Regions from separate parts of the Paenibacillus sp. 2RAB27 genome, predicted to be linked through region 3. Evidence: predicted binding sites of a transcription regulator. Region 3 holds the regulator's gene; each other region holds the start of a gene.
The links. Region 3 encodes LexA, which represses DNA repair genes until DNA is damaged. Its sites were predicted from a motif close to CGAACATATGTTCG; they were not measured.
Positions count from the first base shown of each region.

Region 1: the regulator LexA is predicted to act here: its motif matches at 1,397-1,410, upstream of addB (helicase-exonuclease AddAB subunit AddB).
Region 2: the regulator LexA is predicted to act here: its motif matches at 2,002-2,015, upstream of recA (recombinase RecA).
Region 4: the regulator LexA is predicted to act here: its motif matches at 1,224-1,237, upstream of AB4114_RS23175 (YolD-like family protein).

Region 1 is NZ_JBFRGR010000017.1:9,388-13,066, reverse strand. It holds gene AB4114_RS21470 (class I SAM-dependent rRNA methyltransferase) at 1-952, shown strand, start outside; gene addB (helicase-exonuclease AddAB subunit AddB) at 1,558-3,679, shown strand, end outside.
Region 2 is NZ_JBFRGR010000044.1:14,381-18,059, reverse strand. It holds gene pgsA (CDP-diacylglycerol--glycerol-3-phosphate 3-phosphatidyltransferase) at 1-579, shown strand, start outside; gene AB4114_RS31765 (competence/damage-inducible protein A) at 665-1,915, shown strand; gene recA (recombinase RecA) at 2,085-3,128, shown strand; gene AB4114_RS31755 (regulatory protein RecX) at 3,204-3,679, shown strand, end outside.
Region 3 is NZ_JBFRGR010000001.1:83,569-87,247, forward strand. It holds gene AB4114_RS00405 (HAD family hydrolase) at 1-234, opposite strand, end outside; gene AB4114_RS00410 (DUF896 domain-containing protein) at 276-461, opposite strand; gene AB4114_RS00415 (LysM peptidoglycan-binding domain-containing protein) at 606-1,007, opposite strand; gene lexA (transcriptional repressor LexA) at 1,153-1,770, shown strand; gene AB4114_RS00425 (aminopeptidase) at 1,841-3,079, opposite strand.
Region 4 is NZ_JBFRGR010000019.1:92,812-96,490, reverse strand. It holds gene AB4114_RS23185 (hypothetical protein) at 1-66, shown strand, start outside; gene AB4114_RS23180 (hypothetical protein) at 510-968, opposite strand; gene AB4114_RS23175 (YolD-like family protein) at 1,264-1,641, shown strand; gene sda (sporulation histidine kinase inhibitor Sda) at 1,800-1,943, opposite strand; partial or broken gene rsmD (16S rRNA (guanine(966)-N(2))-methyltransferase RsmD) at 2,838-3,419, shown strand; gene coaD (pantetheine-phosphate adenylyltransferase) at 3,425-3,679, shown strand, end outside.

The DNA of each region.
Region 1 (3,679 bases), on a different contig from region 3:
TGTACAAGTTATGAAACCAGTAGGGATCTATGAGCGAAGTGACGTTTCCATTCGTGAACTGGAAGGTCTGAAGCAGACAAAGGGACTTCTGTATGGCGATTGTGCGAAGCATGTTGATATTTTGGAAAATGGCCTTCGCATTCGCGTTGATATTGAGGAAGGGCAGAAGACGGGGTACTTCTTCGACCAACGTGAGAATCGCGCGGCGATCGCTCCGTTGATGACTGGCTGGGGTCACCGCAGTGGCATCAATTTGACGGAAGTTGAAGAGAACGGCGTAACGCAAATGCTCCCGGTGAACGCTAATGGCAAAGTTGTTACATTTCCTCTGTGGGACGGCGCTTCTGTGCTGGAGTGTTTCTCTCATACGGGAAGCTTCACACTGAATGCTTGTCAATTTGGAGCGAAAAAAGTTACGTGCCTTGATATTTCCGAGCACGCGATTGAAAGCGCGCGAACTAACGTTGCTTTGAATGGCTTCGAGGATCGTGTCGAATTCGTCGTCGCGGATGCGTTTGAGTACTTGCGTACGCAGGTGAAGGGCTTGGATGAGCGCAAGCTTCGCTCTGTGGCTGGTGCTGCTGGACAAGCTAAGATAGACACCTCGAAGCCTGTTGGTACAGGTGGGCGTACTTGGGACGTGGTTATTCTAGATCCACCAGCCTTCGCCAAAACCAAAAGTGCGGTGGAAGGAGCTTGCCGCGGCTATAAGGACATCAACTTGCATGGAATGAAGCTTGTGAATGAAGGGGGCTATCTCGTCACAGCAAGCTGCTCGTATCACATGCATCCTGAGCTATTCCTTGAAACGATTCATGCAGCAGCAACGGATGCAGGTAAGCTACTACGCTTAATTGAGTTCCGTGGTGCAGGGATGGACCACCCGCGTATTCTTGGCGTGGATGAAGGACATTATTTGAAGTTTGCGATTTTTGAAGTGCGCAGCAAATAAAGGTGAAGTGAGCAAAGTCGGTTAATCTGGCTTTGCTTTTTTGTTGTGTATGCGGGGAATCATAGTCGATTTACCTCAAAAGTGTCCGATTTTTCTACTAGTATAGGTTCTGATTACTCCTCTGCACCTATTAGTCCAAAAATGCCGATTTAATCCCGCTGTCTGTTTCAAAAAATATATTTTAGTCCTAAAAAGCCTAACTAAATCACCACAAACAACTGTCACACAGCGATAAAAGGTAAATAATTCGGCAGAATCGGACTACTGGACTGTTATTACAAGTAAATCTTGTTTTAGTTCGGAGATATCGGACTAAGCAACTACCAGCGAAGCGCTATTGTGATCAGGAGTGAAGTAGTGCTAGTAGTGTATTTTATAAAGATCGAGTTACAATAGTTTCATAGACGATTCCTTTTCGTTTTTTGCGTTCCATGTTATACTAATAGAATATACGTTCGCATATCGATCGCCGATTAAACTCCTGAGATCCCCCTCCATCATCTACCACGCCGACTCATCACTAAAAATATGATAGAATAGAGAGATTGAATACGAGAATTGCTTACGAAGCAAGCTTTCCGACGGAAAGTGTTAGGAGGTCCTGAATGTCCATTCGATTCGTGATTGGTAGAGCCGGAAGCGGCAAGAGTGAACGCTGTCTAACGGAAATGAAACAGCAGCTGGCATCGGCACCCGAAGGTGATCCGTTGATTTTGCTTGTTCCTGAACAAGCTACATTTCAAGCTGAGCATGCACTGGTATCGGATCCAAGTATTCGAGGTATGATCCGCGCGCAAGTGTTAAGTTTTCACCGATTAGCATGGCGCGTTATGCAAGAAGAAGGCGGGACGGCGCGGCTGCCTATAGATGATACAGGAAAGAAACTGTTGTTAACGAGCATTTTACATAAATACAAGGATAAACTCCGGCTCTTTGGTCATTCTGCTGAGCAAATGGGCTTTGTAGATCGACTGAATCAGCTTTTTACGGAAATGAAACGCTATTGTGTGACGGCAGAACAGCTGGAAGCGCATGAAAATAAACGAGTAACGAACCTTGGTGAACACGGCTTACTAAGGGACAAAATGCATGATATCCAACTCGTGTATCGCCAATTTGAGTCAGAACTTGCGAGGCAGTATTTGGACGGCGAAGATTACTTGACGCTGCTCGCAGAGCAAGTCCCGAACTCGGTTTATTTGCGTTCAGCGTCAGTTTGGATTGATGGATTTCATGGCTTTACACCTCAAGAATTCAAGGTGCTTGGTGCGCTATTTGCTGCTTGTAAGCAAGTAACGATTACGTTATGTCTGGATCGCGAGCTGCAGGCGGGGGATACCCCTGATGAATTGGATTTATTTCATCCCACAGCTACGACGATGGTACGTTTGCAAGATATGATATGGCAGCTTGGACTTGATGCGGCTGAAGTTCTACATCTCGATCAAGAGCGTTCTCCACGATATGAGGATAGTCCAGCACTTGCCTATTTGGAGCAGAATTTTGATCGTCGAATAGGAGGTGGAGCACCGAAATATAAGCCTTCTCCAGGAGAGAAGATTGGCGACCAGCTCGTTATTAGGGAAGCTGTGCATCGTCGTGCAGAGGTTGAAGGTGCAGTTCGTGACATGCTTCAGTTAGTTCGGGAGCATGGTGTGCGCTGGCGTGAAATGGCCATCATGGTGCGGAATATGGAAGGGTATCAAGATCTGTTAAACATGGTGCTTACCGATTATGAGATCCCTCACTTTTTCGATCAGAAGCGCTCAGTGCTGCATCATCCACTCGTGGAATTCATTCGCTCTGCGCTCGAGGTTATACAGCATAATTGGCATTATGATGCCGTTTTCCGTTGTATCAAAACGGACTTACTGCTGCCTCTTGATGCGACAACGCAAAGGACTGAGCTAGATAAATTAGAGAATTATGTACTTGCATTCGGGATTCAAGGTTATAGATGGACGGATGGCAAGCCATGGACGTATAAGTTTCGTGCCAATTTGGAGCAAGCAGAAGATGGGGTAAATGAACAAACAGCGGAGCTTCAAGCTTTAAATACGAGCAAATCGTGGGTTGTTGGTCCATTGCTTGCATTATCCAATCGCCTGTCACAAGCGCGTTCGGTCAAAGCTCAGGTCGAAGCTGTTTATGAGCTATTGGTAACCGTTCAAGCGCCAGAGAAATTAGAAGCATGGACACAGCAAGCAACACGTGATGGTAAGCCAGAAATGGCTCGCGAGCACGGTCAAATGTGGAACAGTGTCATGGATATGCTGGATCAATTGGTGGAAACCATGGGCGATGATGAACTTTCCTTAGAGCTGTTTAACGGCCTGATTGAAACAGGAATGGAGAGCATGAAGCTGGGGTTAGTTCCGCCATCGATGGATCAATTGTTGATCGGAAGTATGGATCGAACTCGCTCAAGCGGGATTCGGTATGCGTATATTTTAGGTGTAAATGACGGGGTTATTCCTGCTCAGATGGCTGAAAAAGGTGTGCTCACAGAAGCAGAACGCAGTGTTCTAATGGACTCCGGATTACCAATGGCAGATGGAAGCCGTCGAAAGCTGTTGGATGAGCAATTTATCGTCTATACATCGTTGACTGTACCAGGCAAGCGGCTTTGGATGAGTTATCCGTTAGCAGATGAAGAGGGGAAATCGTTGTTGCCTTCGGAGTTGATCAGACAGATGCGACAGCTTTTTCCAGGAACGGAAGAACCTC
Region 2 (3,679 bases), on a different contig from region 3:
TTAGCTAACCGCATCACCGTAGCGAGAATTTTATTAGTACCCATCATCATGTTCTTTTTGTTGATTAAGGTAAAATTTCCTCAAATACGGATAGAGGAGTTTAGCATAACGTATAATCAAATTATTGCTGCTTTAATTTTTATTATTGCTGCGAGTACAGATAGCTTAGATGGTTACATTGCTAGGAAACGTAATCTTGTTACGAATTTGGGCAAGCTTTTGGATCCATTGGCAGACAAGCTGCTTGTTACCGCTGTACTTGTTTCATTAGTAGAAATGGATAAAGTTGATGCTTGGATCGTTATTGTCATTATTAGCAGAGAATGGGCTGTGACTGGACTTCGTCAAATTGCCCTCTTAGAGGGTACAGTCATGGCGGCCAGCAAATGGGGCAAAGCGAAGACCGCGGCTCAAATTACAGCCATCATTGCACTGCTGATTAATAATTTTCCATTTACGTTTCTAGATTTTCGCTTTGATGTTATAGCTAGTTGGGCTGCAGCAATTATTACCGTTTATTCAGGTGTGGAATATTTCGTTAAAAATAAACATGTCATAGACTTTTCTGAAAAGTCATAGTTCCATTAAACTTTACCTCTAAACGCGGTCGATCAATAACGAGCGATCACGTTAGAGGTTTTCTCATTTTAAGGAGGGTGCATAAATGAAAGCAGAAATCATTGCGGTAGGAACAGAACTGTTGCTTGGTCAAATCGTGAATACCAATGCGCAGTTTATTTCTAGAGAATGTGCAGCACTAGGGATTGATATGTACTTTCAAACGGTTGTTGGAGATAATGAGCAGCGCTTGTTGGACAGCCTTCGATTAGCTGCTTCTCGAGCTGATGTTGTGATCTGTACAGGAGGATTAGGGCCAACGCAGGATGATCTGACTAAGGATGTATTAGCTACACTGACTGGCCGTAATCTGGTGCTTCACGAGCCTTCTATGGAGGCTATTTCTGAGATGTTTGCTTCTAGAGGGATTCATATGGTGGAAAGCAATCGTCGTCAAGCGCTTATGCTAGAAGGAAGCGATCCCTTACATAACGAGACAGGTTTGGCTGTTGGAAATGCGCTCACATTCGAGGGGGCACATTTCGTGCTTTTACCGGGACCTCCGAAAGAAATGAAGCCGATGTTTACCAAATATGCGATGCCTTGGCTTCAATTACGAATGACAAATGAAGTTCCGCTGTATTCGAAAATGTTGAAGTTTGCAGGCATAGGTGAGTCCAATTTGGAGCATCAGTTGTTAGATTTGATTCAATCACAGACTGACCCGACAATTGCTCCTTACGCCAAAGAAGCTGAAGTAACAATACGATTAACAACGCGTGCCCATGCGGCAGCAGAAGGCGAGCTGAAGCTGGAAGCGACGGAAGCCGAAATTAAGAAGCGCCTTGGTGAGTATCTATATGCGGATCAGGACGTCCCTATTGAAACGGTAGTCTTGCAATTGCTGGCAGCCCGCAAGAAGACGTTAACAGTCGCTGAGAGCTGTACGGGAGGTTTGCTCAGTGATTTAATAACGACAGTACCAGGTAGCTCAGAAACTTTCTTAGGCGGGATTATCGTTTACTCAAACGCGTTAAAACATAAGCTGCTCGGTGTGCCAATGGATATTTTGGAGGGGGAAGGTGCTCCGGGTGCTGTTAGCAGCGAAACAGCGGTCATTTTAGCCGAACAGTTGCTAGTTAGGACTGGTAGTGACTTTGGCATCTCCGTGACCGGTGTGGCGGGTCCAAGCCCGTCTGAAGGGAAGCCTGTAGGGCTGGTCTATGTGGGATTAGCACAAAAGCATGCGAAGACGGAAGTGTTTACTCTCCAACTTTCAGGCAATAGGGAGTCAATTAAATTAAGAGCTGCTAAACGTGCACTCTATCAATTATGGAAACAGTTGAAAGAAAACTAGAAATCCTCTATAATCAGAGTTAGTTAACGGAAGAACCGTAGCAAAGCGATAACTTTGTTACGGTTTTTTGTTTGTTCGCAAAAAAACGAATGTATGTTCGAAAAAATGCTTGGCAAACATGCCAAAACAAGTTATCATATACCTATAATGATAGAAGGAAGTGGTCGTTTTGTCAGATCGTCGTGCCGCGCTAGATAATGCATTACGTCAAATTGAGAAACAGTTCGGAAAAGGCTCCATTATGAAACTTGGAGAATCTACTCATATGCAAGTTGAAACGATTTCTTCGGGCGCACTTGCTCTGGATATCGCACTTGGAATAGGTGGATTCCCACGCGGAAGAATTATTGAAGTTTACGGACCAGAGTCATCAGGTAAAACAACTGTAGCTTTACATGCGATTGCTGAAGTTCAAAGAGTGGGTGGACAAGCTGCCTTTATCGATGCGGAGCATGCGTTAGATCCTTCTTATGCAAGCAAGCTTGGAATTAATATAGATGAATTATTGCTTTCACAACCAGATACAGGTGAGCAAGCACTTGAAATCGCTGAAGCGCTTGTTCGTAGTGGTGCGGTAGATATTATTGTTATCGACTCCGTTGCAGCACTAGTACCGAAAGCAGAAATTGAAGGCGACATGGGGGATTCTCACGTAGGTCTTCAAGCACGTTTGATGTCACAAGCGCTTCGTAAGCTGTCTGGTGCAATCAATAAATCTAAAGTTATCGCTATCTTCATCAACCAATTGCGTGAAAAGGTTGGCGTTATGTTCGGAAATCCAGAGACTACTCCGGGTGGACGTGCATTGAAGTTCTACTCTTCCGTTCGATTGGATGTTCGTCGTATTGAAACGATCAAGCAAGGCAATGACATGGTTGGTAACCGTACGAGAATTAAGGTTGTTAAGAATAAAGTAGCACCTCCATTTAAACAAGCTGAAGTCGATATTATGTACGGTGAAGGTATCTCACGCGAAGGTAGCATTATTGATATCGGAACTGAGCTGGATATCGTGAATAAGAGCGGCGCTTGGTATTCGTATGAAGGTGAGCGTCTTGGCCAAGGACGTGAGAACGCGAAGCAATTCTTGAAAGATAACAAAGCGATCTCCGAAACGATTGAGCTAAGAATTAGAGAAAATAGTAATTTGATTAAAGTTGTTGGTCCGAACACGGATGAAGAAGAAGACGAGTTGGAAACAGCTTTTGAATAGGTTTGAAAAATAGGATGGATGAAGCACCTTAACCTTGTGTTGGGGTGTTTTTTCTTCATTTGGGGGATTGTTGAGATGAATCACGAAGAGGAAGAATTACAAGTAATAACCAAAGTGGAAAAACAAAAACAAGGAAGACATCGCTATAACATTTATCTGAATGAGGAGTACGCTTTTTCTGTTCATGAAGATATTCTGATCAAGCATCGTTTGAACAAAGGAGAATCCCTATATCAGCAAGCGATTGAAGCTATCATTTTAGATGAAGAGCGAAATATGGCCTATGTAAAAGCTCTCCATATGGTAGGGAGACGTCCGCATTCCCTATCTGAGGTGAAACGTAAATTGAAAGAGAAAGGTTTTGAAGCGCCTATTATTGATTGGGCGAGTGACAAGCTAATTGAAAATAAATACGTCAATGATGAAGAATTCGCTAAGATGTGGACGGACAACCGAGTAATTTCTCAACGCAAAGGACGTAATCTGATTCGACAAGAACTTCAACAAAAAGGGATTCATCAAGATGTGGTTAAAAGTACCATGGAGTTGAT
Region 3 (3,679 bases):
GGCCCACAGTCCTTCAAACGGGTTAATCCCAATCATTTTGGTAAATGGGAACGTCTCGAATGATTCATATAAACTCCTTGCTTCCTTTCGAACAGATGCTTCTAATTCCTCTGGGTTCAACCCATTGACTTGCTTCGCTGCTTCTGCGCATGTTGCAGCAAAAGCTTCCTCCACACTACGATCGTCCCATAACAGCGTATCATCCAAATCAAATAGCACAGCTTTCAACGTCATCATTCATTTCCCCTTTGAATGTAGTATCTATGTGTGTAGGCTTATTTCTCTTCGTCAGTAAACTTAATGGAATCTAGTTGAACCTTTAGGTTCCCCCTGAAGGCATTAATATAGATTTTCCTTAGCTCATTTCGCTCATCAATCTCTGCATCCGTTAGGCCAACTGTCTTCGCCTTTCGAGCTAGTTCATTGATTCGCTCAATCGTCTTATCCATGCTGTCACTCATTGTAATCCTCCCAGTCAAAATTTCAATATGAGTATTACTTTGCCATCACCGAATAGGATTGTCAAGGATACAAAGCAAAGAGACATAGCAACAGACGGCTATGTCTTAAACAAACATCTATATAGTGAACTAAGAATTATTTCATTAAGGTAGTAATAGAACTTGCCCCTCTTGCAGTGAACTGTTCGTTAAGTGATTAAATGCTTTCAATTTTTCGACGTAGGAACGCGTGTTCTCACCCTTCTTTTTGTGAGTTTCTGCAATTCCCCATAGCGTATCACCACTTTGAATAACAACTTTCTCGTTTTGAGTATCTTTCGCTAATGGTTGCGCGGAAGTGATTGGTGTAGACACGGTAACAGTACCATCACCTGCATAGGCTTGTACGATCGCACCGAACGACAACACTGTTCCAAGAATTACTGCTATCAGTATGAAACGAAGAAGTAGCTTCGCATAACCGCGTTTAATCGTCATCCCTTTGGATGCATGAGCAGTACCCCGAAGTGTTGTTGTTCCGTTAGATTGTGAATAAGCCATATACATAAAATTCATCCCCCAAACATTTGTTCTGATATTAGAATAACACGAACACATGTTTGAGTCAACCGTTTTTCGAACTTATGTTTGTACGAACTCGGGTTCTATGTTATACTTTGGGTAATGATTCCCAGTATTGGAGTGATATCTTATGAGTAAAATTTCGCAGCGTCAACAAGCAATAATGGAATTCATTAAGAACGAAGTGAAAGATAAAGGTTACCCGCCTTCCGTTCGAGAAATCGGCGAAGCAGTTGGACTAGCCTCTAGTTCTACTGTGCATGGCCATTTGGAACGTCTTGAGAAAAAAGGCATGATTCGTCGAGATCCAACCAAACCGCGTGCAATTGAAATTCTAGGGCTTGATGGTGCTGAATCCCAATTCGCCGTCTCCGTCGCTCGTGTTCCCCTTGTTGGTAAAGTAACGGCTGGTGTTCCTATTACTGCCACTGAGAATATCGAAGATTATTTCCCTCTTCCTTCAAGCATGGTTGGTGATAACAACGTGTTCATGCTTAGCATTATGGGTGACAGTATGATTGAAGCTGGTATTCATAATGGCGACTATGTCATCGTTAAACAGCAACAAACAGCGAATAACGGTGATATCGTTGTCGCAATGACAGAAGATGATGAAGCTACAGTTAAGCGTTTCTACAAGGAGAAGGATCATATTCGCCTACAACCGGAGAACTCCGCTTTACAACCAATTTTATTGAAAAATGTAACGATCCTTGGTCGTGTCATTGGTTTATTCCGAGATATGTAAGAACGGCAGACACCACAAAAAAGCAAGGCTCCCAAAGTGGATTTACACTTGAGAGCCTTGCTTTTTGCATTTAAAACGTCAATACCCAGTTCCCCGCACGGAAGATCGGTTCGATCGTCCCATCTGCAAGTTCACCATCGATTTCAAGCTCAGCAGAACCAATCATGAAATCCACATGAATCAAGGAGCTATTCCCTCCGCGAGCCTTCAACTCTTCATTCGATAACTTGGTGCCATCCTTCAAATTAATCGGATAGCAGCTACCCAGCGCTAAGTGACAGGAAGCATTCTCGTCGATGCCTGTGTTGTAGAAAATACGATTTAAATTGGAAATCGGGGAATCAAACGGCACGAGTGCAACCTCACCTAAATACCTCGCGCCTTCATCCATATCAAGTAATCGTGCCAAATGGTCATAACCAACTTCCGCTTGGAAGTCCACAACCTTGCCCGCTTCGAATGTAAAGGTAAACCGGTCCACTAAGGCACCATTAATATTCAAAGGCATTGTACTCGCTACCGTACCACTAACACCTGTTCGGTTTGGGATGGTGAACACTTCCTCCGTTGGCATATTCGCTACATAACGGATACCGCGAGCGTTCACATTATCCCCACCTAGCCAAATGTGTCCTTCTGGCAGTTCAACACGCAAATCCGTACCCGTTGCTCGATAACGTAGAGCTTTATAGCTTCTTTCATTCAATAAGCTATGTGTGGCCTTCAGCGTATCCAAATGGGACTGCCAAGCTGCTACGGGGTTCTCTTCATATACACGGTTAATTTGGAAAATAGCATCCCACATCGCAGGAATACGCTGCTCCTCTGGCAAATCCGCATACACAATCGAAGCCCAAGCTTCAGTTGGTGCTTTAATTAAACACCAGCTAAATTCACCCGTACGCACATAGTGCTGATACTTGGCTCTTGCCGTTGATGCGGCTTTGGAAGCTCTTGAAATCAGACTGGCATCAATGCCATCGTACAGATTCGGATTCGGTACCTTAATGTTCAATAAGGCCCCTCCGTTTTCAACAAAACGTTCAAGCATCGTCGTATACCACTCCGGGTAGTAGTCCATTGAATCTTCTGATGCATAATCAAATTTATTTCGCGTAACGACATCATCCTGCCAATGCACATGGACAAAGTTTGCGCCAGCCTCATACGCCTTCTGAACGATTAATCTTGTTAAATCCAATGTTTCTATGGGAGCTTCAACCAACAAATCTTGGCCTTTATTCAAGTTAACCCCGATTCGAATCACTAACTCTGCATACTTTTCTAAATTTCGATTGAAATTGTCCATAGTTCAATTAGTCTCCTTCGCGTTAAAAAGCCCATCAGTTCATTCTATGCGTGACCGACGGGCGTTAAGTATCTAGTTGTCCTTCTTATCATACAATACCCCCTTAGAGGTTGGCAATGTAGCATGAACAGCATTCGATAAGGAGATTTAAGGAGATTTCTGTCAAAGCCGCTCGTGGATACGTGTTATGAACTTCGGGAATGTCAACATTCTTTGTGGAAGAGAGTGGTACGAACGCGTATTCTCGTCACACAGTCGTTTTTAGCAGAGGTGTAGCTTAGATTGGCTAGTGTAATGCTGCACAAACTTGAATTAACTGGAAAATATACAGTTATTATCGATGAATTTCCTCGAAAACTCGTTTTAGATGGAAAACATGTAGGTAATTCTGCCACTTTTGTTCAAATCGAGTAATATGGTTAAAATAAACTGTAGGTAATCCATCTATTCTGGATTTGATCGTAAAATCCAGAATTTTAACTGTAGAAAATCCATTTATTTGCCGGAACACGAGATAATTACGAAACTCGCTCCCCCGCAACTCTACTCGCAACCAACCTACCACACAGCACCACGCCCAATGGGGAAGCATCGCTCACC
Region 4 (3,679 bases), on a different contig from region 3:
GATGGTGGACAGGTAATAGTTTTTGATACAGATATGGAAGCATATTTGTTAATTGATGATATTTAGCTCTTAGCACAAAGTGGTTGCTTATATTACTCCATAGATGAGTACAATAATTATGTTTTTAAATTACTCTGATGGGTGGGCAATATCCATGACTATACGACCAGAAACAAACCAGCAAAACCAGCAACAAGAGAATCATGCTAAAGACCAAGACGATAATAAACCGAATCATGGTAAAAGTAGAAAAAAGGGTAAGTAAACACTAAAGAAAAAGCCCTAAGGGATATTTTCCCTCAGGGCTTTTGTTTTGTCCAATGCTTCCGGTACAAATCATTTTCCGACTTGGCAATTGTTTTAATATTCATAAAGTTCAATGATTTCGAACTGCCATTGATTGATTAAGCTATCGTTCTTACGTTAACTCAATAAATGAGCCGAATGGACCTGATTCTTGAATACGGAGTTTTACATAATTCTCACTCCTTTTCGAGTTAAGAACAATATTACTTCATATTTAAATATCCTCCACTCATTCCAAATGGAATTTCCTCTTTCCCTTGTTGTACTAATCCATTCAGCTCAACACTTGGATTATCAAAATCTAATAAAGTTGAATTTCCAAACACCTCTTTTATCGGTGCAAAAATAGTGTATGTAATTTTCTCTCCTGATTTAAGTTTTATTGGTTTACTAATGTCAGTCTTTCCTTCAATTTTAAAAGGACTTCCTTTTGAGCCGTTTGCCAAGATTATAGGATAATACAAATAAAAATTTAAATATTTAATCTCTAATATACCTGTATTCTTTACTTCAATTAAATAAGTTCTATATTCATCATTTATCTCCTGATTTAACAAACTAATCTTAATATCATTATCATTAAAGCGATTATCTGCTTTCGGTGAACAGCTTGTTAAAAAGGTAATGAACAATATCAAAAAGATAAGAATGGAACGTCTCATTGTTTTATCTCCTTTTTATTATCTTTGGCATGTGTTGTTCACTTGTCATCCTCAAGCCTCCGATAAGTAGATATTCCAGATAGTGGGTGTTTTGGGTTATCTATATGTTAAAACGCATGAAGTAGACCAAAGTTGCGTTAAACTGCTCGTTTAATAACCATTGTTGGCCTGAGGGAAAGTTAGCCTTCGGTTTTTTGTAATTGAACCTATGTTCAAAAAATGCTTGCATCGTTAATACGTCGTCAGTATACAATAAGAACAAATGTTCTTTTTATATATTGAAAGGGCGGTTAATATGAGTAAAATTAATAATAACGGGATATGGGAATCTTCACGCTTCATTGGTCCAGAGTTTAAAGATGCTATTCGTCTGCAGCAGAAAGAGATTAAGCGTATTTCCAAACCGATTCTTGATGAGCAAGAGGTTTACGAAATATCAGCGAGTCTGAGTCAGTCTCAGATGTACAAAAAAACTATTCTAATTACATTATTTAATGAATATCAACCAAGAATGATTACTGGTATTGTCACTCGGAGTAAACAGTCAGAATTTCGTATAGATTCGGTTGATCCTTTTAATGGAGTAGAGGATTGGCAATGGATTTGTTATAAGGATGTTTTGAAAGCAGAGTTGAGCAAAGAGTGGACTGAAGATGAAATGGTAGATCCATAAGATTTTATTTAAATTAGTGCAGAATCATTTGTTTAACTCGCCTGAGGGAGCATCCCTTGGGCTTTTTTTATTTCAGCTATAACCCTGCTAGCGAAAAACTAGCAGGGCTTTTTCTGGTGAAGGGTTAGATCCCATTCGCCCATCATTTTAACTAGCTATTAGTATTCTTTCTCTTCATTTGATGGTCGTATAAAAGCAATGCCTCTGTGAATCAACTCTTTTTCAAGTAATTCAATAAACTCTTCACTTAGATTCATTATATGAGCATCTTTGTAGGCTGAAAGTAAAGCGTCGTCACTCAAATTCAAGGTGTATCTCAATATTACATCTCCCTGTAGCGAATGGGATTCAAACCCTCACCTTAGGTATTATGGACCATTTGGAATATATTGGGTTACATTATTCGACAAAAGGTACTAAATCGTTTGAAATGAAAGTATATAACAAGCTTATAAGAGATAAGATTCCGCAGATCATCGAGAAATTAGGTTGTACATATGAAAACATGGTCCTCCAACTAGAAGAATATAGAAAAGAGTTAATCCAAAACTTCAAGAAGAGTTAGAAGAGTGTAATCATCGAATGATGAAGTTGAAGAATTAGTGATATATATAGAAGTAATTTATGCGAAGGAAGATACAAAGGGATGAACTTAGAGGGTTTTGAACAGATTCGACTAAAGAAAATTGTTGAAAGAGGCGGATTCAAGGAGAAGATTTTGTCATCCATGCTGACTGAAAAAATGAGGTCTTGTTTATTTATTGGATCTTTTTAGTACAGTTTTTTAACCGAATATAGTAGGGTGTGTTAGGAATACATTTGATGCTGTATTTTATACTTTGAAAATTTTCGTCCCCAAACCGTCCCCAAGATAAAATTGTACTATCTGTGCTATATGCAATATTGACGCTGTTATAGTCAAATAAACCCTTATAGAGTAAGGGTTTAAGAAAACTGTCCTATAAAATAATAACGGCGACTGCTTGCGCAGCCGCCTCATGGGAGAGGAGAAACCGGATGAAGAGCTTATGGGGAAACGTAAGCCTTCTCCGCGGTTGTCTACGACATTCTCTGATGTCGATAGTTCAAGGATGACCGCTTTACGGTAATTTTATACATCGCAGGGATAAATTTTTTGTGTCAGATTAGTGCTTGTGGTACGATAGCAAAAGAATGAACCAGCATGGAAGGGAAACGCACAGATGAGAGTGATTTCAGGCACGGCCAAAGGCAGGTCGTTAAAGGCTGTACCCGGTACAAGTACACGACCAACAACTGATAAAGTGAAGGAAGCGATCTTCAGTATGATCGGACCTTATTTCGATGGAGGGCAGGTGCTCGATCTGTTTGCCGGCACGGGTGGGCTAGGGATTGAAGCGCTGAGCCGTGGGATGGATAAGGCTGTTTTTATTGATATCGAGAAGAAAAGCATTGACACCATTGGGCACAATGTTGAAGTCGCCAAAGTGAAGGATCAGGTGGAGATTTACCGTACGGATGCGGCGAGAGCGTTGAAGGTACTGGCGAAGCGGGCAGAGAAGTTCCAACTTGTATTCCTCGATCCACCATACCGGATGAAAGGGATCGCTGAGCTGATGACGACGATGGAGGAACAAGCTATTGTGGAACCGGACGCGACGATCGTGGTCGAGCACGATGCTAAGGATGTATTGTTAGAAACCATAGGGGGCTTCAAGCAGCTACGTAGAGCAGACTATGGAGATACAGCTGTTACCATATTTAAACGCGACAATACATCCATAGGACTCAGTAATTGAAGGAGATGCACAGCATGATGAGGCAAGAACACGGTATTACAGTTGCAGTATATCCAGGTAGCTTTGACCCGGTTACCTATGGTCATCTTGATATTATACATAGAGCAGCAAAAGTATTTGATAAACTTATTGTAGCGGTGCTGAACAATACATCCAAAAATGCGTTATTCACCCTGGAAGAGCGCATGGAACTGCTTCGCAAGGTAACAGCGGATCTTCCCAATGTGGAGATCGATGGTTTTCGTGATCTGATGGTCAAT